2 regions of the Solibacillus sp. FSL R7-0668 genome follow, and region 1 is predicted to be linked to the other one. Evidence: riboswitches for the same ligand, from Rfam matches in the RefSeq annotation. Region 1 holds a riboswitch; the other holds the start of a gene.
The links. A riboswitch is a leader RNA that binds a small molecule or an ion and turns the genes downstream of it on or off. The one in region 1 is predicted to bind FMN.

Region 1 (12,759 bases):
ATGCGAATTTTTCGAATGAAGTAATTGTAAAAAGAGGAATATACAAAACAAATGGCCTAACTGTTGAAGTAAAAGAGCCAATCGAAATGCTGATGCGAAAAGGCGAAAAGTCGGAGCTACAGCATATCTTATATGTCTCTAGGCATCCGAAATCCACTCGGGCTGCGTGGCGCGTATTGGATGGTAAGCAAGTTGTCGCTTCCAAACTTGTACAAATTAAGTCTCGTTAAGCGGCACAGAGGATAGCAATGAACCTAGATAAAGCATATTCTCTTTTCTAATATAACGAAGTATGACATAATCAAAAACGTAAAAACTGTGAATGCGTACGCTGAGAAGCTTGCGTTATTTGCGAATTATCAATCAATGAGGTGAACTTATGGAACGATTACAGAAAGTGATTGCATACGCAGGTGTTGCATCACGACGTAAAGCAGAGCAATTAATCGTAGAAGGTAAAGTAAAGGTCAATGGAAAAGTGATTAAAGAACTTGGAACAAAAGTTTCTAATTCAGATGAAATTGAAGTTGAGGGCGTGAAATTAGAAAAAGAAGATAAAGTTTACTTCTTATTATATAAACCACGTGGCTATATCTCAGCTGTTACGGACGACAAAGGACGCAAAACCGTAACGGATATTTTTAAAAAGCACGTACATCAACGTATTTTCCCAGTAGGACGTTTAGACTATGATACAACAGGTTTACTATTATTAACGAATGATGGGGAATTTTCAAACTTAATGACCCATCCAAAATTCAAAATCGACAAAACGTATATCGCACGTGTAAAGGGCGTACCAACAAAGCAAGGTTTAATGAAGCTACAAGGTGGTATAAAGCTAGAAGATGGTAAAACAGCACCAGCGAAAGTAAGTATGACAAGTTTCGATGAAAAAGCAGGCAAAGCCATTTGTGAAATTACCATTCATGAAGGTCGTAACCGTCAAGTACGTCGTATGTTTGAAGCGATTGGTACACCTGTCGTGAAATTAAAACGTGAACGCTTTGCTTTCCTTGATTTAACAGGTCTTTCACCAGGTGAATACCGTCAGTTAACGAAGCACGAAGTTAAATTATTACGTGTATTAGCGGAAACAGGTAAAATTGATTCCAATAGATAGATAGTGGAAACGTTCATAAAGGATTCAAAATAAAGCAATTTCTATTTTGTAATTATTTGCTATAATAGGCAACAGAAGTTGTGAAAAGGAAGGAGGTTTTCCTGTTTTGGAACAAAAGAAAAAACGTTCGATTATGCGCGGTGTGATTCTTGTCATTTTAGCGATCGCCATTGGATATACTGTATACGCCGCCATAACGAAAGATAAAATAGAAATCATTGCTGCTGGTGCAGAGGCGCCAGATTTTGAAGTAATCGATTTAAATGGTGAAAAACATCGCCTTAAAGATTATAAAGGACAAGGTGTTTTGTTAAATTTCTGGGGTACATGGTGTGCGCCTTGTGAACGAGAATTCCCCGCAATGGAACGTCAATACGAACCCTTTAAAGAGCAGGGCGTTCAAATTATTGCTGTCAATTTTGCGCAATCCGAATTTGAAGTAGAAAAATATGTGACGAATATGGGCATGACTTTCCCCGTCGCAATCGATAAAACAAAAAGTGTATTCACAGCCTATAATATCGGGCCACTGCCAACTTCGATTTTTATTAAGCCAGATGGTACGATTGATCGTATAATAACAGGTGAAATGAGCGAGGTAGAAATCATTCAATATTTAGAATCGATAAAGCCAGAATAGGAGTTTTTACGCAATGAATAAAATACTTTGTGAATGCGGGCATGAAAATCTGGAAGGCACAAAGCTCTGTCAAAAATGTGGCTCCCCTCTAACAGAAGAGGAAAAGGGCAAAAAAATTGCAGACATGCGCTATGAAGGAACAGCCATCCGTTCAAAAACTTATAATAAGTCAGTAATTGATAAAATTTGGAATTTCTTTTCAAGCGTTAAAGTTGGGATTTCACTCATTATCATCAATTTAATAGCAGCATCGATTGGTACGATTTTGCCTCAAGAGTTTTACATAAGTGTAGCGACTGAGGAAGAAAAGAAGCAATATTATTCAGATGTTTATGGTTGGTTCGGTGAAGTTTACTATGCTTTAGGTTTATCGGATCTTTATTCATCCCTATGGTTCCAAATACTTGTATTAATGTTAGGTGTGTCCATCATTATTGCCAGTATCGACCGAGGTTTCCCGTTACATAAATCTTTAACAAATCAACGAGTAAAACGACATATTAATTTCATGAAGCGTCAGCGTATTGTAGCAAACGGTGCTGTTACTGAGCAGCAAGAGCAGACGTTAGAGTTAGTCGAACAAAAATTAAAAGCGTTAAAATACAATGTGCGTCGTGAAGATAAGGCTATCATGGCTGAAAAGGGGCGCTTTTCTCGTTATGGTGCTTATGTCAATCACGTTGGTTTAATCGTCTTTATCGTGGGCGTAATGTTGCATTTAGTCCCGGGCTTTTACGTCGATGAATCGATGTGGCTACGTGAAGGTGAAACACGTGCGATTCCAGGCATGGACGGTTATTTCTTAAAAAATGAAAAATTCATATTAGAAACCTATGATAATGATCCACAGGGAGAGCAGCTAAAGCAAGGGGTTAATACGATGGCGAAAAACTATCAAACAAATGTAACCTTGTATAAGCAGGCAGACGATGCCGTTCCAGGACAAGCGGATAATTTACAAGAAGTGAAAAGCTATGAAATCCGAGTGAACCATCCATTAAAGCATGAGGGATATGCAGTTTATCAAATGGATTATCGCTTAAATGAGTTAAAAACGATGATATTTGATTTGTCGAATAAAGCAACAGACGAATCACTTGGTCAAATTAGCATCGATTTAGCGAATCCACAAGATGAATATGATTTAGGCAATGGTGCGAAAGTTCGCTTAATGGGCTACTACCCTGACTTCTCAGGCTTTAAAGAGGGTGTACCACAAACAGCATCACAAACACCGAATAACCCAGCCTTCATCTTCAAAATGTATACGCCTGAAACGCCAGATGGAGAAACAAGCTTTGTAGCGATTCAGCAAACGCTTGAACCAGATGGAGAAAATATCTATAAAATGAAGTTTGCAAACGTAGAAATGCGTAATATGTCAGGTTTAATGGTTCGCTATGATAAAACGATCCCAATGCTATTTGTGGGGGGGATTATTTTCATGATTGGTGTAGCGATTGGCTCATATTGGAATCACCGCCGTATTTGGATTGAACAACTGGCAGATGGTACAGTGCGTTTAGCGGCCCACACGAATAAAAACTGGTTTGGTATGAAGAAGGATTTGGATGCGTTAACGAGCCATGCCCATTTACCACACTATGTGGATCAACAGGAACTAGAAAATAATGAAAATGCTGAAATAGAAAAGGATGGTAAAACCTTATGAGTTTAATCGATTTAAGCGGTAACTTGTTGTACGTTGCGTTTATCTGCTATTTAATCGGAACATTTTTCTTTGCGGGTGCGATTAAAGAAAAAAATGATACTGCAGCAAGTCGTGCAGACAAATTTGGTAAAATCGCAATTTTCGTAACAATCATTGGTTTTGTAGCGCAATTAGGTTACTTCATTACACGTTGGATCTATACAGGACATGCTCCTGTAAGTAATATGTTTGAATTTACGACGGCATTTGGGATGTTTATTGTGCTATCGTTTATCGTTCTTTACTTCATGTATAAAGTTTCCGTGCTAGGCGTAGTGGCACTTCCAATTGCGTTATTAATTATTGCCTATGCGGCGATGTTCCCAAGTGAGGTAAGTCCACTTGTACCGTCATTACAAAGTCATTGGTTAACGATTCACGTAATTACAGCCGCATTTGCTCAATCCATTTTTGCCATTAGTGCGGTTGCTGGTTTAGCTTATTTATTGAAAAATGTCGACATGACGAAAAAATCAAAAGAAAGCTTTTGGTTAGAGACAGTGATGTTCTGCTGTGTGCTTGTCATCGGCTTTATTGTTGCAACCATTACTTTTTCCGCGATGGATTACAAAGCGGAATTTGAATATGTTGATACATTAGATCAAGTAAGCAAATCAACTTATACAATGCCTCCCTTATTTGGGATGAATGAATATAAAGAGCTTTCAGAAAATAAAATGACGCCACTTATAGAATTACCAGCAGTAATTGATGCCCGTAAATTAACGACGGTTGTATGGTCTGTTCTTTTTGGTACAATCTTATACGGTTTCATCCGTTTAATTTTCCGCAAAAAAGTGGCAGTAATGCTGCAACCATTAGTAAAACGTGTGAACTCTACTTTATTAGATGAAATTGCTTATCGTGCGATTTTAATTGCTTTCCCAATCTTTACATTAGGAGCGCTGATTTTTGCGATGATTTGGGCACAAAAAGCATGGGGCCGTTTCTGGGGGTGGGACCCAAAAGAAGTATGGGCACTTATTACGTGGTTATTCTATGCAGCCTTCTTACACTTACGCCTTTCAAAAGGATGGGAAGGAAAGAAAACAGCTTGGTTAACAGTAATCGGATTTGTCATTATTATCTTTAACTTAGTTGTTGTAAACTTAGTCATCGCTGGTTTACATTCATACGCATAAAATTAACAAAATATCATATTTTTAGAAAAGTTCTTCCTTATTCGGTCGAGCTTTTCTTTTCAATTGCCATTCAAACAGGTACAATAGAAAGAGAAACAGAGTTTTGAAAGGGGTAACACCAGTGTCTGAAAATATATCTGTATTAATTGTTGATGATGAAGATCGTATTCGTCGCTTACTAAAAATGTATTTAGAACGTGAAGGCTATTTTGTTGAAGAGGCCGAAAATGGAGAACAGGCGCTTGAAATGGCTATGGAAAAAGATTATCACTGTATTCTTTTAGATATTATGATGCCTGAAAAAGATGGACTAGAAGTATGCGCGGAGTTACGTGAAAAGAAAACGACCCCAATCGTATTACTTACAGCAAAAGGTGAAGAAGCAAACCGTGTACAAGGGTTCGAGCTTGGCGCGGATGATTATATTGTAAAACCATTTAGTCCACGCGAGGTTGTGCTACGAGTAAAAGCCATTTTACGCCGCTCAGCTGTATTCTCACCAGTAAATAATGCATCGTCATCAAAGGATTTAGTCGTGTTTCCACATTTAACGATTGACCATGATGCGCACCGAGTGACAGCTGATGGCACAGAAGTTAACTTAACACCAAAAGAGTATGAGTTACTTTACTTCTTAGCAAAATCGCCAGACAAAGTATTCGACCGTGAGCAATTATTAAAAGAAGTTTGGCATTATGACTTCTTTGGTGACTTACGTACGGTCGATACGCATGTTAAGCGCTTACGTGAAAAATTAAATCGTGTTTCTGAAAATGCGGCGAAAATGATCGTAACGGTTTGGGGCGTCGGCTATAAGTTCGAGGTCGTGAATGATTAGAATAGCAACAAGTATCGTCGGGAAGCTATGGGGAACCATTTTGCTTCTCGTTTCGTTTGTCCTGTTTATTTTTACGATTTTTATGTTAGAGCTATTACAGCAATATAATAATGAACAATCCGAAATGTCCCTGCGTCAAACGGCGGCAGCCATCGTGAGCATTGTAGATCATAATGAATTAGACGAAAAGCAGTTTGCCATTATTTCTGAATTATTAACAGAAACAACGAATGTGCTCATAGCCAAAAATTCCGATGAAGTACTTTATTCTGTTCAGGAGGGCGTCAACAAAGAAGCCATTCAGGAGAAGATAATTTCAAGTAAGGCATTTGAGCAGGTATACGCTACCAATGAGCCGATTGTAAAAGAACTATCCCTGCCATCGAACACCCATGAAGATAAAAATAGCATGTACATCGTGCTTGGATTCCCCTTAAAGAGTGAGGCAGAAACACATGGCGCGGTTTTTATCTACAAAAATCCAGACGCACTGCACCAGTCAAGTAAGGAAACGACCAAAATTGTCTTTATCGCAGCGGCTATCGCCTTTGTACTAACAACAATTTTTGCTTTCTTCTTATCTTCTAAAATTACGTTACCGCTACGAAAAATGCGCGAACATGCCTTTGAGCTGGCGAAGGGGCGCTTTGATTCGAAATTAGATACAAAGCAAAATGACGAAATCGGTCAGTTGGCGGTCGCATTTAACCAGATGGGACGCCAATTGAAGCATCATTTAGAAGTAATCAATCAAGAAAAAGAGCAATTGTCGAGTGTCTTAACCTCAATGTCCGATGCGGTGATTACGTTTAACCGGGATAAGACGATTTTAGTAAGCAACCCACCTGCAGAGCGCATGCTACAAAAATGGTTTGTGACATCCGGTTTAGATAGCTCAAAACCGATTCCAGTTGAGTTTTATCGTATGCTTGACCATGTGTTAAGCTTTGAAGATCAGCTTGAAGAAGAGCTAGAAATTGGCAAATCCTATTACAGTATTTCCATTAGTCCACTCTACAGCGGAGAGTCGATTCGTGGAGCGGTTGCAGTCATTCGTGATAAAACGGAAGAAACAAAGCTCGAAAAGTTAAAATCTGATTTTATCGCCAATGTTTCACATGAATTGCGTACGCCTATCGCGATGCTACAGGGTTATTCGGAAGCGATTATAGATGGTGTTGTGGAATCTGATGAAGAACGGAATGACATGATTCGTGTCATTCACGATGAATCGCAGCGCATGAGCCGATTAGTAACAGATTTACTCGATTTAGCTCGTATGGAATCGGGATATATGACGCTTTATAAAGATGATGTACCACTTGTTTCGGTCATTGACCGGATGACCCATAAATTCGACCAGCGTGCGAAGGAACTACAGGTGGATTTGAAATTTAAAACGACAATTCCAAAAGAAACGATTATCCCGATAGACGAAGACCGTATCGAACAAGTACTAACTAATTTAATCGATAACGCCATTCGTCATACTTCACAAAATGGCTCGGTCACGGTGTCAATTTCAGAAGAGCAAGGCTTTGCGAAAATCGAAGTGAGCGATACGGGTCAAGGGATTCCACAAGATGATTTACCGTATGTATTTGAACGCTTCTATAAAGCGGATAAAGCCCGCACTCGTTCAAAAGGCGGTACAGGTCTTGGTTTAGCCATTACTAAAAATATCGTAGAAGCACATAAAGGAAAAATCGCCGTAACAAGCGTAGAACAACAAGGCACGACGTTTACATTCCATTTGCCGCTTAATTAAATACGTGGTAGTTGAATGAATGCTACTTTTTAAATTCACCATTTATAATTGAATGGTGAATTTAATTTTTTATCGTTCAATATCTATAAAACTTACCATAATTACGATAAACTTAATGCAGAATGTAACTTTTATAGTGTTGAAACGACAAATTAATGAAATGGAGGTGGGATGGGTGCAACAATCCATTTTCCATCGATTATACGCTTCGTATCATCAAGATGTTTTTAATTTTTTGTTTTATCTAGTGAAGAACCGCACAGCTGCTGAGGATCTCTCACATGAAGTTTATATAAGGGTGTTGAATGCCTATGATCGCTTTGAAGGGAAAAGCAGTGAGAAAACCTGGCTCTTTTCCATCGCAAAAAATGTTGCGATCGATTACTTTCGGAAAAAGCAAGTTCGGGACAAACATGCATTTACCGCTTTTGATTGGGAGACGGAGCAGCTCGTATCATCTAGCCCATCACCTGAACAGTCTGTTGAATTTAGTGAACAAATGAGACAGCTGCTAGAAGCGCTTGAGCAATGTACAGGCGATCAAAAAATGGTCGTGATTATGCGTTTTATACAAGAGTTGTCAATTCAGGAGACTGCTGAAATACTAGGCTGGACGCAAGGAAAAGTGAAAACCACACAGCATCGGGCTTTAAAGAATTTACGCTTACTAATGGAGCAGCAAGATGGAAAGGGGGCGAATTCATTATGAACAAAGAGCCGTGGAAAGAAGAAGATTTAGAAAACCTTTTCAAACAAGCACCAAAAGTAACCGATCATCGAACAAAAGATGAAGTATTACAGCGCTTAATCGATGAAGGGGTATTTAATGAACAACCGCCTCAACAGCAAAAATCAGCGAGAAGAGGGATTCGCTGGACGCCATTAATCGCCTCGATTGCCTCATTATTTATTTTAGTAGTAGTAGGCGCTCAATTTATCGGGCAGAACTCCATTTCAATGGATAATCGTGCACATGATGAAGTTAAAATAGAATCAAAAAGTGAAGCTATGGAAGCAGAAATGGCTAACGATGAATCAGCAGTGATGTCAACTCGAGCAGTGTTCGATGCAGCGGCACAGCAAACACTTGTGTACGAATCGCAATTAGAAGGGGTTACCCTATTTGAAGTAGGCTTATTGGATGGAGCAGAAAGTATACCCGTAAGCTTTTTAATTCCAAATGAGGTCGTCGTCAATAATACGGGTACAGAGCATCCAACGAAACAGCAATTATATGAAGCATTTGCATCACAAATAGATGAAACGGCTTTAGGCTTTAGCGGCTATCAACCATTACAAGATCAACAGGGCTCAAATAATTATGTTGCCTATCAAAAAGAAGATGGCTCCTCTTATTTAAGTCCGAATCTCCATATGAGCTATTCAACCGTTGAAGATGCATTGAGCAATATGACGATTGAAGTAAATGAAAGCTATCAAACGGTCATTTTACCAGAAGTGACATTTCATACAGATGTAAATGAAGATATCGTCACAATTACATTTGATCAGCCACTGGATTTAACGCAATTTGAGCCAACAGCTGCGATGCGGATGATTGAAGGCATGCTTTTAACAGCGGCAAGCTTTAATAAGCAAATTAAATTTGAGCAAATTGTGCAAGAGAATTGGAGTGGTTTTGACTTTAAAAGCCCTTTAGAAAAGCCGATTGCCGCCAATATTGTATTTCATAACTTTCAATAATTCAAATGAATTTACTCGGAATTGTAAGCAAAGGGCTTTACAATTCCGTTTTTTATTTTATAATAGAAATTGTAGTAAAGTTATTTATACTTTACGAAAATTTCATATTGATTCATCTTCGGGGCAGGGTGTAATTCCCGACCGGCGGTAATAAAAGTGTCAACCTCTGACCATTCACTTGGAGGACGTTGCGTCAAAGCTTTTTCAGCCCGCGAGCCACATTTTTGTGTGCAGGATTTGGTGTGATTCCAAAGCCGACAGTAGAGTCTGGATGGGAGAAGATGAAGGTACGGTCGTCATTTTATGAAAATGTCGCGTATTTGTAGTACCAATGTATCCGCTTATATAAATGGGTGCTATTCTTTTTGTGTACGCAAAAAGAATGATAGACTACAAACATGCGAATAGACTCTTATTTAAGTGTGCCTATTTCTCCCTTATGCTTATTTTGCATAAGGGTTTTTTCATGAGATGGTGTGGATCGTCCTTTCTTCTTGCGAGACTGAATCAGCAAAGAGGAGAGAGTGCAAATGCAAAAAAGAAGTTTAAAGTTACGCTCGTTCGTAACAATTGCGATGCTTAGTGGGGTATCATTCGTATTGATGCTATTAAATTTCCCACTACCATGGTTCCCAGTGTTTTTACAAATCGATTTCAGTGATGTGCCAGCATTAATTGCGGCGATTACAATGGGACCGGTAGCTGGTATTATCGTCGAGCTTGTAAAAAATGTGCTTGATTGGATTTATACTGGTACGCCAGAGGGAATTCCAGTAGGTCATATGGCCAACTTTGCGACAGGTGTATTATTCATTTTACCAGCGTACTTTATCTATAAAAAATTCCCTTCAGTGAAAGGGTTAATGTCAGGCCTAGTTGTTTCGACTGTCGTCATGTCACTAGGTATGGCGGTATTAAATTATGTCGCGTTTTTACCACTTTACACGTATTTACTAGGCTTTGAATATAATATGTATGAAACGATTGTTTTAGGGATTTTGCCATTTAACATTGTCAAAGGGATCATTATGTTAGTTGTGGTCACAATGCTTTATCGGACAATGCGCGCATGGATTGAAAATCAACGTAAACAATATTCACTTTAATAAACAGATGAAAAGCTATAGACATACAGGAACCTACTGTATGCTATAGCTTTTTTGTTATTCCTTTGATAATAGGTGGATAGCATTGTAGTAAGAGCGGTTAATAATAACAAATTGCTATTGAATTCAATGCGATAGCCTGTTATTATTAGGACTATTGTTGAAAGAATCGATATATTCACATTATTAGACAACATAGAAAAACATCATAGGAGCGAATGAAATGGAGAAAAAAATACCATTTTCAACATACGCAGTGATTGGTACGATGCTGTTCGGTATGTTTTTTGGGGCAGGAAATTTAATTTTCCCTATTCAAATGGGGCAGCTAGCCGGGACGAACTATTGGCTAGCATTAACAGGGTTTTTAGTAACGGCAATCGGCTTACCGTTTTTAGGGATATTGGCGATTGGTCTATCGGGAAGTAATGGCCTACGTGATTTAGCGGGCAAAGTTCATCCGTTATTTGGGGTAGTTTTTGCATTAGCGCTTTACTTAACAATTGGTCCGTTCTTTGCGATTCCACGTACAGCGACAGTGCCATTCGTTGTAGGGTTTGAACCGTTTATTGATCCGTCACAAATGAAAATTTGGCTAGCGGTCTTTAGCTTTGTGTTCTTTGCTATCGTGTTTTATTTTTCATTGAATCCAGCGAAAGTGATGGATGTGATTGGGAAATATTTAACTCCGGCGTTTTTGCTATTTTTATTTATTTTAATTAGCATTAGTCTATTTTCGCCGATGGGGAGCTTTGTAGAGCCGGCGGGTAGCTATATTAACGAAGCGTTTATGACGGGCTTTAAAGAAGGCTATAATACAATGGATGCCCTTGCGTCACTGGCATTCGGGATTATCGTCATTAATGCGATTAAACGCGCAGGCATCACGGATAAAAAAGAGATTGCCAAAGCAACGTGGAAATCAGGTATTTTTGCCATGGCCTTAATGATGCTGATTTATGGGTTGATTGCTTATATGGGTGCCTCTAGTGTGACGGTGATTGGTACGTTTGATAATGGTGGACAAATTTTCGCAGCAGTAGCGGATCATTATTTTGGTTCGTATGGGGCGATTTTATTAGCGATTATTATCGTGCTTGCCTGTTTGAAGACGAGTATAGGGTTAATTACAGCTTGTAGTGAATTTTTCCATGAGGTGTTTCCGAAAATTAGTTATAAAACGTTTGTCATTGTTCTTTGCGTGGTGTCGTTTACAATTGCTAACTTTGGCTTAACGAATATTATTACGTATGCGATTCCAGTATTAATGTTCTTATATCCGCTTGCAATTGTGCTTATTATATTAGCGTTAGTAGGACCGCTATTTCAATATAAGCAGCAGGTATTTGCGGTGGCGATGTTATTTACTTTCTTTATTAGTTTAATTGATGGCTACAATGCATTAGTGGCAAGTGTGCCGGCTTTTGAAGTAGGCTTCTTAACGAGTTTAGCGGAGATTTATGCCGATTTGTTGCCGTTTTATTCGATTGGATTAGGATGGATTGTTCCTGCTATTGTGGGCGCGGTCATTGGTTATTTGATAACATTATTTAAATAAAAACAAGCGTGAACGGATGGATACGTTCGCGCTTGTTTTTTTGAGGGATTAATGTACATCCCGTTTTTGGAAGTTCCCGCCTTTAACTTCGATTACCTCATAAACGGTTACAAATGCTGATGGGTCAATTTCGCGGATAATTGTTTTCATTTTACTTTCTTCCATACGGTTGATAATGCATGTAATTTCTTTGAATTCCTGGTTCGAATAAGCACCTTGAACGGTATTAATCGTTGCGCTACGACCAAGGCGATCGCGAATCGTTTCGACCATATTGACCGGTTCGGTAGTAATAATTTTAAATGATTTCGAACCGCTTAAACCTTCTTCTACAATTAGGATGACTTTAGATGCGATGTAATAAGCGATAGCCGATAATAATGCGCCTTTGAAGCCGAATACGGTAGCGACAATAATGAAGACAAAGAAGTTTAAAAATAAGATTAAATCACTTGTACCGAATGGTAACTTACGAGAAAGTAAGACGGCAAGCATATCAATCCCATCTAATGCCCCGCCATTACGTAAAGCAATCCCCATACCGAAGCCGATAATAATACCACCTGCAACCGTTACAAGAAGCGCATCTCCTTTAATGATTGTAGGAACATGGTGCATTAATGACGTACCGATTGCTAAGGAAATAATCCCGATAACGGAATTAATGGCAAAACTTTTACCAATTTGCTTATACCCCAAATAAATAAATGGAATATTGAGTACAGCAATTAGTATCCCGAGTGAAAGCGGTGTTAGTTGTGATATTACGATACTAATTCCTGTAACCCCACCATCAGATACATTATTTGGGATTAAAACAGCCTCTAAACCATAAGCGGCGATTAATCCGCCTAGGATAATGAAAAATTTTTGTGTAAGTGATTTCGATATTTGATGTTTTTTCATAAATCTCCTCCTGACCAACTCCTGCTAATAATTATACATGAATACCGAGGTGATTTCTTTCTGTTGCTCTGAATGACGGGAATTTATGCTCAAAAAAGAAAACGGATAAGAATTATTTGATATTACACCTATTTTTGGTAAATGAACTAGAATGAAAGAATCGATTATTTCAAAATTTCTCTGGTAAAAAATGTTTTATGAACAATAAAATATAGTATTGTAAGATGGTGCATTGATAAAATAAAGTAAGGGAATAGTGCGAG
Region 2 (12,759 bases), 370 kb from region 1:
ATCAAGCATAATTGAGGAGGAAATGAACATGGTCGTTTCATTAGCAAAAGGTCAAAAAGTAGATTTAACAAAGTCAAACCCAGGATTAACAAAGGTAAATGTTGGTTTAGGCTGGGATACGAATAAATATGATGGCGGAAAAGATTTCGATTTAGATGCTTCAATTTTCTTATTAGAAGGAAATGGTAAGGTATCAGGTCCAGAAGGTTTTGTCTTTTACAATAATACAACAGGAGCGAATGGCGCGGTTGTTCATTCAGGCGACAATTTAACAGGTGCTGGAACTGGTGACGATGAGGTTGTTTATGTTGACTTACAGGCAGTGCCAGCCAACATCGAAAAAATTTCATTTGCTGTTACGATTCATGATGGTGAAGCCCGCGGTCAAAACTTCGGCATGGTTTCAAATGCATTTATTCGTGTATTCAACGAATCAGCAGAATTAATCCGCTATGATTTAGGAGAAGATTTCTCAATCGAAACAGCGCTTGTTGTTGGCGAATTATACCGTCACAACGGTGAGTGGAAATTCGCCGCAATTGGCTCTGGCTACCAAGGCGGCTTAGCGGCATTATGTAATGATTTTGGTTTACAAGTAGGGTAAGTAATAAAAATTAAAGACTATTTTTTGACCAAGTATATTGGTGAGGAAATGTTAAAAGTTTGAACGAATAACAGCAATCGACCACAAGGAGCTGAAATGCTATGTGGTCGATTTTTTCGTTCAAGAAATGCACTCGAGATTATTATAGAACCCACTCCATTCTTTTAGTGTATTGGTATAATATGGACTGGCGGCGGTGAGCTCGATTTTATGATGTGAGGAGATATTTCCGACTTTTGAGTTTTATTTGCGAACGCCCAAAAATCCCCTTTATTTTGAATTATTTCTTAGTTTACCCTATTTTTTAGTTAACATTCTATAAAATGTATCGTAATAATTTAACAGTAAGGTGTGGTATACATAATGGCTACAGAAAATAAAAAGCTGACAACCTATTGGACAATCCAAACGAAAGCGAAGTGGGATCAAGCGCAAAAATTAGGCTATTTGGTAGGGGATTTTTCCTTTATTGATGAGGATTATAAGGAACCCTATCACTGGATGATGGCGCAAATGAAAAAACGGATTCCACATTATGGAGGGGAATATCCTGTTTGGCTATGGACAGAACGACCTGATTTGCGAGAGTCTGGTTATTTAGAAAGGGGCGAGCAAGGGGTTCTTTTAATGGTCGAGCTGCATTTCAATACTGTTTTGTTGAGTGACTTTCAAGCATGGCATATGGTGTTAAATAATAGCTATATGAGCTTGGAGGAGGAAGATGATGAAGTCTATAATTTGGAGGAAATTCGAAAAAGTTGGGAGCTAATCTTTGAGCTGAATCAATTGAAGGCTTCTGAAATGTGGGGGGAGCCGCATCATTTACAAGGAGTAACAGGAAAAATAAAGACAGGTCAAATCGATGTGATGAAGGAATTCAAAGCAAGATAGAGTACTTGCAGGTTAGCAGATAACTCAAAAACTATCGCATATCCAGGCGTAGGGCATCGTAGCGCTGGACAGGCGGTAGCTCATCGAATGCAAATTCATCCGTTTTTTTCATCGCTATGCGTTAGTTTTGACTGGACTAGCGTTGTTAAAATCTTTATGCCTTCTTCTAGCTGTTCGAAGGTTGCATAGGCATAAGAAAAACGGAGATGATGAAAATCATTTGGCTGATAAATATAGCCTGGATTGATAAGCACTTTATGCTGCAGTAATTCTAAAAAAAGTGCCTTGTTTATTACAGGTTTATCGAATCGGAGCCATATATAAAAGCCACCTTTTGGCTGTTCCCAACTAGCGATGTCTTGTACGTATTGTTCGAGTAAGTCTTCAACAAATTTTGCGCGCTGCTTTAATTGATTACGAAGCTGCACTAGATGCTGTTCATACAAGCCAGATGTCAGCCAATAGGTCACAATCTCTTGGGAGAATGCGCTAGAACCATAATCCGTTTGCATTTTTATATCTGCTAAATGCTTAATTACTGCTTCAGGGGCAACAATCCAGCCAATGCGTAGTCCGGGGCTTAGTGTTTTTGAAACGCTGCCAATCGATAAAACTTGCCCATTTTGATCCAGTGCCTTTAATGGCTGTTCCTCGGTCTGTTCAAAAAGTAATTCGTAATACACATCGTCTTCAATAATAGGAATCGATAGCTCCTTACATGCCTCGTATACCGTTGTTTTTTCTTCCGTAGACCAGTTTCGGCCTGTTGGATTATCAAGCGTAGGAATGGCGTAATAAAGACTTTGGCGATTTCTCTTTGCCATTTGTAAAATTTGTTTTAATTGCTTGTGAGGCTTCACTGTAACCATTTGCATCCCAGCAGACTGGAACGGATGAATCGAGTTTAAATACGAAGCCTTATGATGAAAAACGACCGAACCCTTTTCTAATAATCCAAGCGCAATTAATTGAAGGGCTTGTAGTGCGCCAGAAACAATTAAAATATTACGTGGTGTTGTCTCAATGCCGCGTTTTTTCAAGTGAATACATAAGCTTTCGCGCAAGGATTTACTTCCCTGAGGCTCTGAGTAACCAATGGCTCTAGATTGTAAAACAATTTTTTGTAATGAATGTTCGAGCTGAGCTGTCGGTAATAGCTCGGGCGACAGCTCACCTGTACCGATACGAATCATATCCAGTCGTTGTTCATAGTCATTAATGAGCTGAATCGTATCAATATTTGGTTTATGTACACTTGCTTCGATATGTTGATTCCATTTTGGATGTGTGAGCATCGGCTGCCATGGATTTTCTGTAATAAATGTTCCCGCACCAATTCGAGTTTCAAGGAGCCCTCTTGCCTTTAACTCCTCTATAGCGGTATTAATGGTACTGCGATTCACCTCAAATTGTAGCGCTAATACACGCTGCGGTGGACATTTCATCCCTGGAGTGAAATCGCCACTTGTAATTTGTGCGGTGAACCAATCGACAATTTGCGTATGTAATGTTACTGATAGCTGTTTGTCTGGTTTCCAAGTCATAATGCAGCCCCCTTAATTGGTTGGGTAAATAGCCATCCAATTGGTCGTTTTCTTTTATTATAAAGCGAATTATAGTAGAAGGGAAATGGAGTGAGTTGAATGGAAGTAGTTTTACATGGTGTGATTTTAGCGTTTGGTTTAATTTTACCTTTAGGCGTGCAGAACGTCTTTATTTTTTCACAGGGGGCAACACAGCCGAGTCTTGTAAGGGCATTGCCGGCTACATTAACGGCTGCTATTTGTGATTCCGTACTTATTTTACTTGCGGTGTATGGATTATCGCTCGTTATTTTACAGTATGAGGGACTTCGCATGATGCTAATGGTAGCGGGGATTCTATTTTTGCTATATATGAGCTATTCGATTTGGCGAGCTACGCCGACAGAAGCAAATGTAGCGAATGCACTGCCGATGAAGAAGCAAATTTTATTTGCCTTAACAGTGTCGCTACTCAATCCACATGCAATATTAGATATTGTCGGAGTGATTGGTACAAGTGCTTTAAAATATAGTGGCTACGAGCTGGTGTTATTTACTGTAGCCTGTATTGCTGTGTCGTGGCTTTGGTTTTTCGCGCTAATGATTGCCGGCTCTCGTATAAAAAAATTCGGCAATCAATTGGTTATTATGACCGTTTTTAATAAGTTTTCAGCGATTTTTATTTTGGGGATGGCAATTTATTTAGCGATTGGGCTTATGTAATGCGCCATACTCGATTATGTATCTAAGAACCTATTATATCCTAAGAAATTGACAAATAGGAAATGGTTGATTAATCTTTACCTATTCTAACAAATCGTTACATAGAAAAGAGTGTGAGAAGAATGGCTACTCAAGAAATGTCGAGAGAGGCACTCCAAAAATTGTATAAACGAGTATTAGTCGTTGTGAGCATATCGCAAATGTTTGGCGGTGCTGGTTTGGCCGCGGGTATTTCGGTTGGTGCACTACTCGTACAACAAATGACGGGGGATAGCTCAATTTCAGGTGTTCCAACCGCATTGTTTACATTAGGGTCTGCAGTAACCGCCTATACGGTGGGTAAGATTTCACAAAAATATGGTAGGCGCATCGGTTTGTCAGCAGGTTTTTTTGTCGGTGGCATTGGCGCACTTGGTGTCATATTTGCAGCGATTTTAAATAACCTCATCCTGTTATTTATTGCTTTATTTGTGTATGGTGCGGGGACAGCCACGAACTTACAGGCACGTTATGCAGGAACAGATCTAGCAACGAAAGAGCAGCGCGCAAAAGCGATTAGTACTACGATGGTGATGACGACTTTTGGTGCAGTTGCGGGACCAAACTTAATTTCCACAATGGGGAACGTAGCGGAAAGTTTACATATGCCAGCTTTAGCAGGACCCTTTATTTTATCGATGTTTGCCTATTTACTGGCGGGCTTAACATTATTTTTAATGCTTCGACCAGATCCGTTACAAATTGCCAAACAGTTAGAGCAAAATCAGTCCTCTAGCCAAGCGATGGTAATGGATTCTTCGCAAGCGCAACGAAAAGACGGCATTATTGTTGGTGCGACTGTCATGATTTTAACACAAGTAGTCATGGTAGCGATTATGACGATGACGCCCATTCATATGACACATCATGGGCATAACTTAACAAGCATCGGTTTAGTCATTGGCTTCCATGTTGGCTTTATGTATTTCCCATCATTAATTACGGGCGTTCTAGTAGATAAGTTCGGACGTACGGTGATGATTATTGGTGCTGCGATTACATTAGTGTCAGCTGGATTACTTGCAGCCTATGCGCCAACTGATTCATTACTTTTACTTATTATTGCATTAGCTTTATTAGGTCTGGGATGGAATTTTGGTTTAATTAGTGGGACGGCGTTAATTGTAGATCATACGACGATTGCAGAAAGGGCTAAAGTACAGGGGACAATTGATGTTTTCATTGCGATTTCGGGTGCAGCGGCAGGTTTACTTTCAGGGCTTATTGTTGCTAAAACGAGCTATGGGCTGCTGTCAATTAGTGGCGCGCTGATTTCGTTAACGTTACTCTTGTTGGTTGGATGGATTATGAAAAGAAGGTGAAAAGGTAGAATTGATGATTTGTACTATCGTTTAATATTTCTACTTGAGATGTTCCACAATCGCACAGATAGTGGAACATTATTTATATAAGAACTTACATCGAGCAATTTTACTAACAATAAATGGATTAAGTACAGTATGTTTTCTTTTTGGCGGGCTACGGCATGACAGCATATTTAAAGTCAGCAACGTATAGGCTGACTTTAAATACTGCGACGAAAGCGTAGCGACAGGAGCATGACATTTTGCGACGAAAACGAAGTGACAGGAGTATGAACCCTGCTTCTGCGGGGAGTAAAGAGAAATTCTAAAAGGTGTTTTAGAATTTCCCTTTACTACTGTCTTTAATGCCGCATGCAAGGCCCGCCAAACTAAAATATAACTTCTAATAAAATGAAAAGCACTCAATGCTGCCGCTAGCGCTATCGCGAGGCAGCGGTTTTGGCTAAAATATGGCGCTGTTTCAATTATGTAACTTTGTCCAAAAGTTAGCTCTTCGAATAAAATATCCTACTATCATTGTGTTAAAATAAATCCTTTTCCAGATTAAAGTTATCTTGATTAAAATTATACGTTTGATTTCCCAAAATTTTTTTTAAAACCTTTCCTATAAAAAACAATCATAGTAGAAAAACACACTCAATTATCTATTTTTGTTTTGAAAAATGCTCGTTTTGAGTAATATGGAAATTAGCTATCCTTCTTTGAAAAAGTTAACAATTCCTCAATAACCAACTCAAGTAATGATGATATTTCTTCACTTTCTTATATACAATCCACATTTTCCTATGAAAATCTCATCGCAATTAAGTAATGATTTGTAACTTATTCCATGTATGTCCCCAGTTTTTTTCTTGAATTCTATTTAAAAAGATAGGGTGCAAAGGTGAATTATTTGTGAAATTTGGCGTTGGTCTTACTTGACAAGTAAATAAATCTTGTAATCCATAAGGTGCCATTATTTCGATTTTATTTTGATTAATTCTAGCAGCAATTGCCGTTGGTGTTTCAGGGAAGTTCGCGACGCCTTCAAATGAACTATGATAAGGTGGTAAGTTGTTTTTTATATGCATACGAGCTTGATTTTTTACGGACCAAGGTAGATGGGGCATAATGGTATTTAACTTAGCTTCCAATATTTTTTCAGCATTAATTGATGGTTCATTTTCATCGAAATAAATGACATCAATATCGTTGGTTTCAGTTTGCATACTATGTAATGTATCCCAAACTTTATTCCTAATAATGCCTGCAGCTATCCAACAATCATTTAGATTTAGCGTTTCTACTGCTTTCAAAATGGAGAAAAGAGCTTTATCCGACTCCAAAAGATTCATTAATTCTGATTCGAATTTCATTCATTTAGCCTCCTGTAATACTATCATTAGAATATTTGTACTTGTAATAATGATAAAGCAATTTTTACATAATGAGGAATTATTTATTTTAAGAAGGAGAAAGTGCTCTTTTGTTGAAGTGGATACTAACTGGCTAAAACGATTTTGATATTTTGGGGAGATGATTTTTTGGTTAACCTGTTGGAAAATGTTTATCAACTATCAGCAGTAGTCCTACTCCTATGCGCAATCTATTATTATAGACATTTTATAAAAACAAAGAGAGCAAGAAAATTAACTCGATTTGAATTTTCAATTTATGTAATTACTCAAATTGCTTTATTTGTTTGTGCTGGTAGTTATATTCTTTTGCTTTTGGATAAATAAGATTCAATAATCATGCCCCCGTCTTTATTTTAGTACCGGATTATGCTTGTAGATGAGAGGGGAAAGTTATGCAAAATAACAAAAGTTTAGAGCCGCTTAATGCAGCTAGCCAATTTGTAGAAAAGTATTTTTCATACTGCCAAGCAGCGTTACTTGCAGGTAGCGTCGTTCGTGGTGAAGCGACTACAACATCTGATTTAGATATTGTTATTTTCGATAAGGAAGTGAAAAATTCTTATCGGGAATCATTTGTTGAGTTTGAATGGCCGATTGAAGTGTTTGTACATAATTTAACATCATATAAAAAGTATTTGACTATGGATTATGAAAGGGCAATACCATCATTACAGAAAATGCTCGTAGAAGGAATGGTTATAAAAGATGATGGCATTGTTGAGCCAATAAAAAAGCACGCACAGAAAATTTTAGAAAACGGTCCACAGCAGTGGTCATTACAAACAATGGATACCAAGCGCTATTTTATTACAGATGTATTGGATGATTTTATAGGGTGTACAAAGATCCATGAAGAACTTTTTATTGTGAATAGGCTAGCAGAGCTTGTTAGTGAATTTATTTTAAGAGCAAATGGTAAGTGGGTGGGAACTTCTAAATGGGTATTTCGTTTATTGAAAGCACATGATGAACAGCTAGCATTTCAATTTTTTGAAGCATTTAATTTATATTATGAAACGAAAGACAAAACACAAATTATTGTATTTGTAGATAATGTATTAGAACCGTATGGAGGAAGATTATTTGAGGGCTTTTCGATGGGGAAAGCAATACGATAACACGCTAAAACAAAATGATAAGTTTTCAAAAAATACATTAATAATAGGTGAAATTATATGAAAAAGTCCCTAGCTATAAAAGTACTAAAATACGGTGGGAAACTGCACTATGAATGGACGTCAACTATCATTGAGCAAAATGAGAATTATGTCATCGCATATAGCACTCCAGGAAGAAAATTAATCCATCATACGAAAGGCAAAGAGTTTCAATACGACAATTATTCCATTGAATTTATCCCGAAAAATGAATGGTATACGGTTTGTATTGATATTGAAAGAAGTGGCGAGGTGCAATATTATTGCAATATTTGTATGCCCCCGATGATTGAAGATAATGTAGTGAAATTTGTTGATTTAGATATCGATATTGTCAATCGAGCAGGTACGTGGGAAGTTGTCGATGAGGATGAATTTGACCATAATCTGAAACATTTTAATTACCCGCAAGCTGTTATTGAGCAAGCGATACTTTCGAAAGAACGATTGCTTCAGAAAATCCATCATCAGGAATTTCCTTTCGATGGATTTTTAGAGCAATCTTATCAATTCGTATACAAACTTGAAAATCAAAACCATTAAAAGAGCGTTCGTAATCTCTTTTTGATGAGAAGCATAGCTTTATCTTATTCAAAAGGTAGTGAGAAAATGCCAGTGTTAAGGAAAGAGCAAATTGAAGCACGATTAGTACAGAGTAGGCAGGAGAAGAGGCGCAACGCAACACCAGAAGAGTTAAAGCTATTAAAAAATTGTCTAAAAGAACAGCAGCGTTACGCAAATGAGGAAATGAAACTGTTATATGTACAATTTGATTCGCTAATAATTCAAGTAGAGTATGCGGAGACCACTATTTCGTTTACAGTGAAAAATACAAAATGTGTCGATGAGTATACAATAACGGATAGTTATTTTTTCATTATTCCAAAATAACAAGGGTGGAAGCTCGCATGGTGATCAACTGCACGAGCTTTTTCCTATTCCCGTATGGAGCCATATTGGTAGCGCATATCAAACAACAAATGAATAAAATGCTCATAAAATGGAATGAACGTCCCTTCCTGCATCATTTGAATAATTTCATCCTTTGATGCCCATTTCACAGCTTGTACTTCCTCAGGCTGGAGTACAAGTTCTGATAAATTGACTTCATGTTCAATTGTATAATAATCATCAAAGCCACGCTCAAAATTAATGGTTAGCTGTGGGCGTATCGCTTCAAAATTGTATGTAATTCCTAATTCTTCAAATAGCTCACGGGCAGCAGCTTGTTGGCTAGTATCGCCAGTAATCGCGCTACCACCACATGAAACGTCCCATAAGTTTGGCCATCCGTCTTTAAAGGGTTGGCGCTGTTGAATTAGCATTTCACCTTGTTTGTTAAAGATACATACATGCACAACGACATGAAATTCATCAGGCGCCATTTCGCTTCCTCTTGTAATAATTTTTCCTGTTTTATTGCGGTGTTGATCGTAGACATCCCAATTTTCCATCGAAGATTCTCCTTGTGTAAAATTTTGTAATAGAAGTGCTATTATACTACAAGTAACGTTAGAATTTACATGCAAATTGAAAATAAAATCGCAAAATTATTACTATTAACTTTTCTTTTTCAAAAGATATGTTACAATAGCATGTGAAATTAAATAATTTCCTTCGGGGTCGGGTGAAATTCCCAATCGGCGGTGATGAGGCAACTCTAAGCCCGCGAGCCACCTTTGTGTGTGCAGGATTTGGTGTAAATCCAAAGCCGACAGTATAGTCTGGATGGGAGAAGGAATCGTAGCACTTTTTGAAAATTTTTGTTCAAAAAGCTTTTTTACTATACCCATTTTGGTATGGTAAAAATTCGCGCACCATTTTTTATGTAAAAAATGAGGCTTATTTGGCTATGTATTTAATCCCTGTACCCCTGTGTATAGGGATTTTTTTGATTTCACAAATTCATACATTTCCTTCGGGGTCGGGTGAAATTCCTAATCGGCGGTGATGAGGTAACTCTAAGCCCGCGAGCCACCTTGTGTGTGCAGGATTTGGTGCGAATCCAAAGCCGACAGTATAGTCTGGATGGGAGAAGGAAGCATTGTGCGAGATTTTTGAAAAAATACAATCAAAAGTCTTATTTGACGATGCCAATTTTACCTCTCATCAAACTCCGACACATTTCGTACGGGGTTTTTTGTGGTTTGAAAAGTAGTAATTTTTCAAAGACATCCACATAATAAAGTGAAATTTTTGACTATTCATGATGATTGATATGAGGTGAGAGGTTTGTTTACAGGAATTATTGAAGAAATTGGAATAGTTGAAAACATAAACAGAAAATCCAATGCGATGCAGCTCGAAATAAAAGCAGCCAAAGTGTTAAGTGATGTGCAACTGGGTGATAGTATAGCAGTTAATGGCGTTTGCTTAACGGTAAATAAGTTTTCAAGTGAGCGTTTTTTTGCAGATGTGATGCCCGAAACGTTCCATGCTACCAATTTATCAACCCTACAAAAAGGGGCGGCTGTTAATTTAGAACGAGCAATGCATGCAAACGGTCGATTTGGTGGGCATTTTGTCAGTGGTCATGTGGACGGAATCGCTACCATTAAAAGTAAGAAGGCTATTTCAAATGCAATTTATGTAGAACTAGCAGTAGCGGATGAGTTACTTGAAAATTGTATATTGAAAGGCTCGATTACACTGGATGGAACAAGCTTAACGATTTTTGCGCTACAAAAAAATACGCTCACTGTATCACTGATCCCTCATACCAATCATCAATCCGTACTTGGAATGAAAAAGGTCGGGGAGCAAGTCAATGTGGAAACGGATTTACTTGGTAAATATGTGAAACAACATGTACAAGCCAGATCCTCCAATATGACGCGCGATTTCCTAATTAGAAATGGATTTTAAGGAGAGGGACAAATGAATACAGTACAAGAAGCGATCGATGCGCTTAAAAACGGGGAAATGATCATTGTTGTTGATGATGAAAACCGTGAAAATGAGGGCGATTTAATTATGTTAGGAGAGCATGCAACGCCTGAAAATATTAATTTTATGGCGCTGCATGGACGAGGTTTAATTTGTACGCCAATTAGTACAAAAATTGCAGACAAATTTGCGCTCACACCAATGGTTGAAACAAATACCGATCATCATGGGACGGCCTTTACCGTAAGTATTGATTACAAAACAACGACGACAGGTATTAGTGCATTTGAACGTTCGGAGACAGTCACTGCGTTATTAGATGCAACGAATGTAGCTGAGGATTTTAAACGGCCGGGTCACATTTTCCCACTCATTGCAAAAGAAGGTGGGGTAGTTGTGCGACGTGGTCATACCGAGGCTGCCGTTGATTTGGCTAAGCTTTGTCATAGTTCGGAAGTGGCGGTTATTTGTGAAATTTTAAACGAAAATGGCACAATGGCAAGACTGCCTCAATTAGAGAAATTGGCTGAACAATGGGACATGAAACTTATTTCAATCGAACAATTAACGCAATATATCACACAATCATTGGTATAAAGGGAGCGATATTATGGGAAAAATTTTTGAAGCACAATTAATTGGGACAGAACTAAAAATTGGTATTGTTGTAGGACGATTCAATGAATTTATAAATGACAAGCTATTATCGGGTGCGCTGGATGGCTTAAAGCGACATGATGTACAGGAAGCAAATATCGATATTGCTTGGGTACCAGGTGCATTTGAAGTGCCATTTATCGCTAAAAAAATGGCAGAGACACAGCAATATGACGCGGTAATCGGCCTTGGAACGGTAATACGCGGGGCAACAACGCATTATGATTATGTGTGCAATGAAGCCGCAAAAGGGATTGCTAAGGTGGCTTTAGACACAGGCGTACCTATTATTTTTGGCATTGTGACGACGGAAAATATCGAGCAGGCGATTGAACGCGCGGGTACAAAAGCCGGGAATAAAGGCTATGATAGCGCGATTTCAGCGATTGAAATGGCGAACTTAAATCTACTTTTCAAATAAATTCTAGGGGTGAGAGGACAACACGATGTAACAGTTTTAGCATTCGTTCCTAATTTCTATCACCGCGAAAAATTGGCTACAGCGGATTATGAATATATGAAGAAGCACTGTGCGATAAGTATTTACTTTTCGTGCAGTTTCTTTTTCAAATGGAATTGACAAAAAATGAGGAAAGTAATAATATTAGTATATGAATATATGTTCATATAAAGAAGGAGGTTGTTTTTATGGCTGAACATCAACATGACCATTCACATGGTGCGAATAAAAAAACATTACTCATTTCATTTATTATCATTTTTAGCTTTATGATTGTTGAAGCAATTGGTGGGGTAGTAACGAATAGTTTGGCGCTGTTATCTGATGCAGGGCATATGTTTAGTGATGCACTTTCACTTGCGATTGCGCTTTTAGCCTTTATCATTTCGGAAAAAGCGGTGACGATGTCGAAAACATTTGGCTATAAACGGATTGAAATATTAGTTGCCATGCTAAACGGGGTAACACTTGTTGCGATTGCGCTCTATATTTTCTATGAAGCGGTTGATCGCTTTCAAAATCCACCTGAAGTAGCGACGACAGGGATGCTCATTATTAGTGTCATTGGTTTGCTTGTGAACATTTTAGTTGCATGGATTATGCTAAAAGGTGGAGACACAGAAGAAAATTTAAATATGCGTGGGGCATTTTTACACGTAATTAGTGATATGCTTGGTTCGGTAGGGGCGATTATTGCTGCATTGTTAATGATGTTTTTCGGATTTGGCTGGGCAGATCCACTGGCAAGTGTTATTGTAGCACTGCTTGTATTACGTGGTGGCTATTCCGTAACGAAAAATTCACTACATGTGTTAATGGAAGGAACACCAACAGTGGTCAATAGTGAAGACGTACTCAACATTATTCAAGGACATGAGCAGGTGCGCAGCGTTCATGATCTTCATATTTGGGCGGTTACGAGTGGCTTACACGCATTGACTTGTCATATTGTATTGGATGATGCCTTAACAATAAAAGAAGGTAGTGCCATTATCGCACATATTGAACACGAACTATTACACGCCAATATTCAACACGCGACTATTCAGATGGAAGATAGTAGCCATAAACATGGCGATTCTGTGTATTGTACGGTA

Region 2: another riboswitch for FMN. It lies ahead of ribE (riboflavin synthase); the one in region 1 lies ahead of MKX47_RS05960 (ECF transporter S component).

Annotation. Positions count from the first base shown of each region.
Region 1 is NZ_JBBOUU010000001.1:1,256,867-1,269,625, forward strand. Features, by position in the region: gene MKX47_RS05915 (D-alanyl-D-alanine carboxypeptidase family protein) at 1-230, shown strand, start outside; gene MKX47_RS05920 (pseudouridine synthase) at 380-1,123, shown strand; gene resA (thiol-disulfide oxidoreductase ResA) at 1,230-1,763, shown strand; gene MKX47_RS05930 (cytochrome c biogenesis protein ResB) at 1,777-3,435, shown strand; gene ccsB (c-type cytochrome biogenesis protein CcsB) at 3,432-4,616, shown strand; gene MKX47_RS05940 (response regulator transcription factor) at 4,738-5,454, shown strand; gene MKX47_RS05945 (ATP-binding protein) at 5,447-7,222, shown strand; gene sigX (RNA polymerase sigma factor SigX) at 7,398-7,931, shown strand; gene MKX47_RS05955 (hypothetical protein) at 7,928-8,926, shown strand; FMN riboswitch at 9,037-9,213, shown strand; gene MKX47_RS05960 (ECF transporter S component) at 9,457-10,032, shown strand; gene brnQ (branched-chain amino acid transport system II carrier protein) at 10,256-11,590, shown strand; gene MKX47_RS05970 (YitT family protein) at 11,639-12,496, opposite strand.
Region 2 is NZ_JBBOUU010000001.1:1,631,541-1,644,299, forward strand. Features, by position in the region: gene MKX47_RS07850 (TerD family protein) at 1-11, shown strand, start outside; gene MKX47_RS07855 (TerD family protein) at 29-604, shown strand; gene MKX47_RS07860 (DUF3841 domain-containing protein) at 968-1,495, shown strand; gene MKX47_RS07865 (aminotransferase-like domain-containing protein) at 1,591-3,039, opposite strand; gene MKX47_RS07870 (LysE/ArgO family amino acid transporter) at 3,139-3,741, shown strand; gene MKX47_RS07875 (MFS transporter) at 3,864-5,102, shown strand; gene MKX47_RS07880 (nucleotidyltransferase family protein) at 5,909-6,460, opposite strand; gene MKX47_RS07890 (nucleotidyltransferase domain-containing protein) at 6,895-7,620, shown strand; gene MKX47_RS07895 (DUF402 domain-containing protein) at 7,678-8,202, shown strand; gene MKX47_RS07900 (hypothetical protein) at 8,269-8,550, shown strand; gene MKX47_RS07905 (NUDIX hydrolase) at 8,595-9,113, opposite strand; FMN riboswitch at 9,269-9,403, shown strand; FMN riboswitch at 9,570-9,703, shown strand; gene ribE (riboflavin synthase) at 9,892-10,524, shown strand; partial or broken gene ribB (3,4-dihydroxy-2-butanone-4-phosphate synthase) at 10,537-11,121, shown strand; gene ribH (6,7-dimethyl-8-ribityllumazine synthase) at 11,156-11,623, shown strand; gene MKX47_RS07925 (cation diffusion facilitator family transporter) at 11,851-12,759, shown strand, end outside.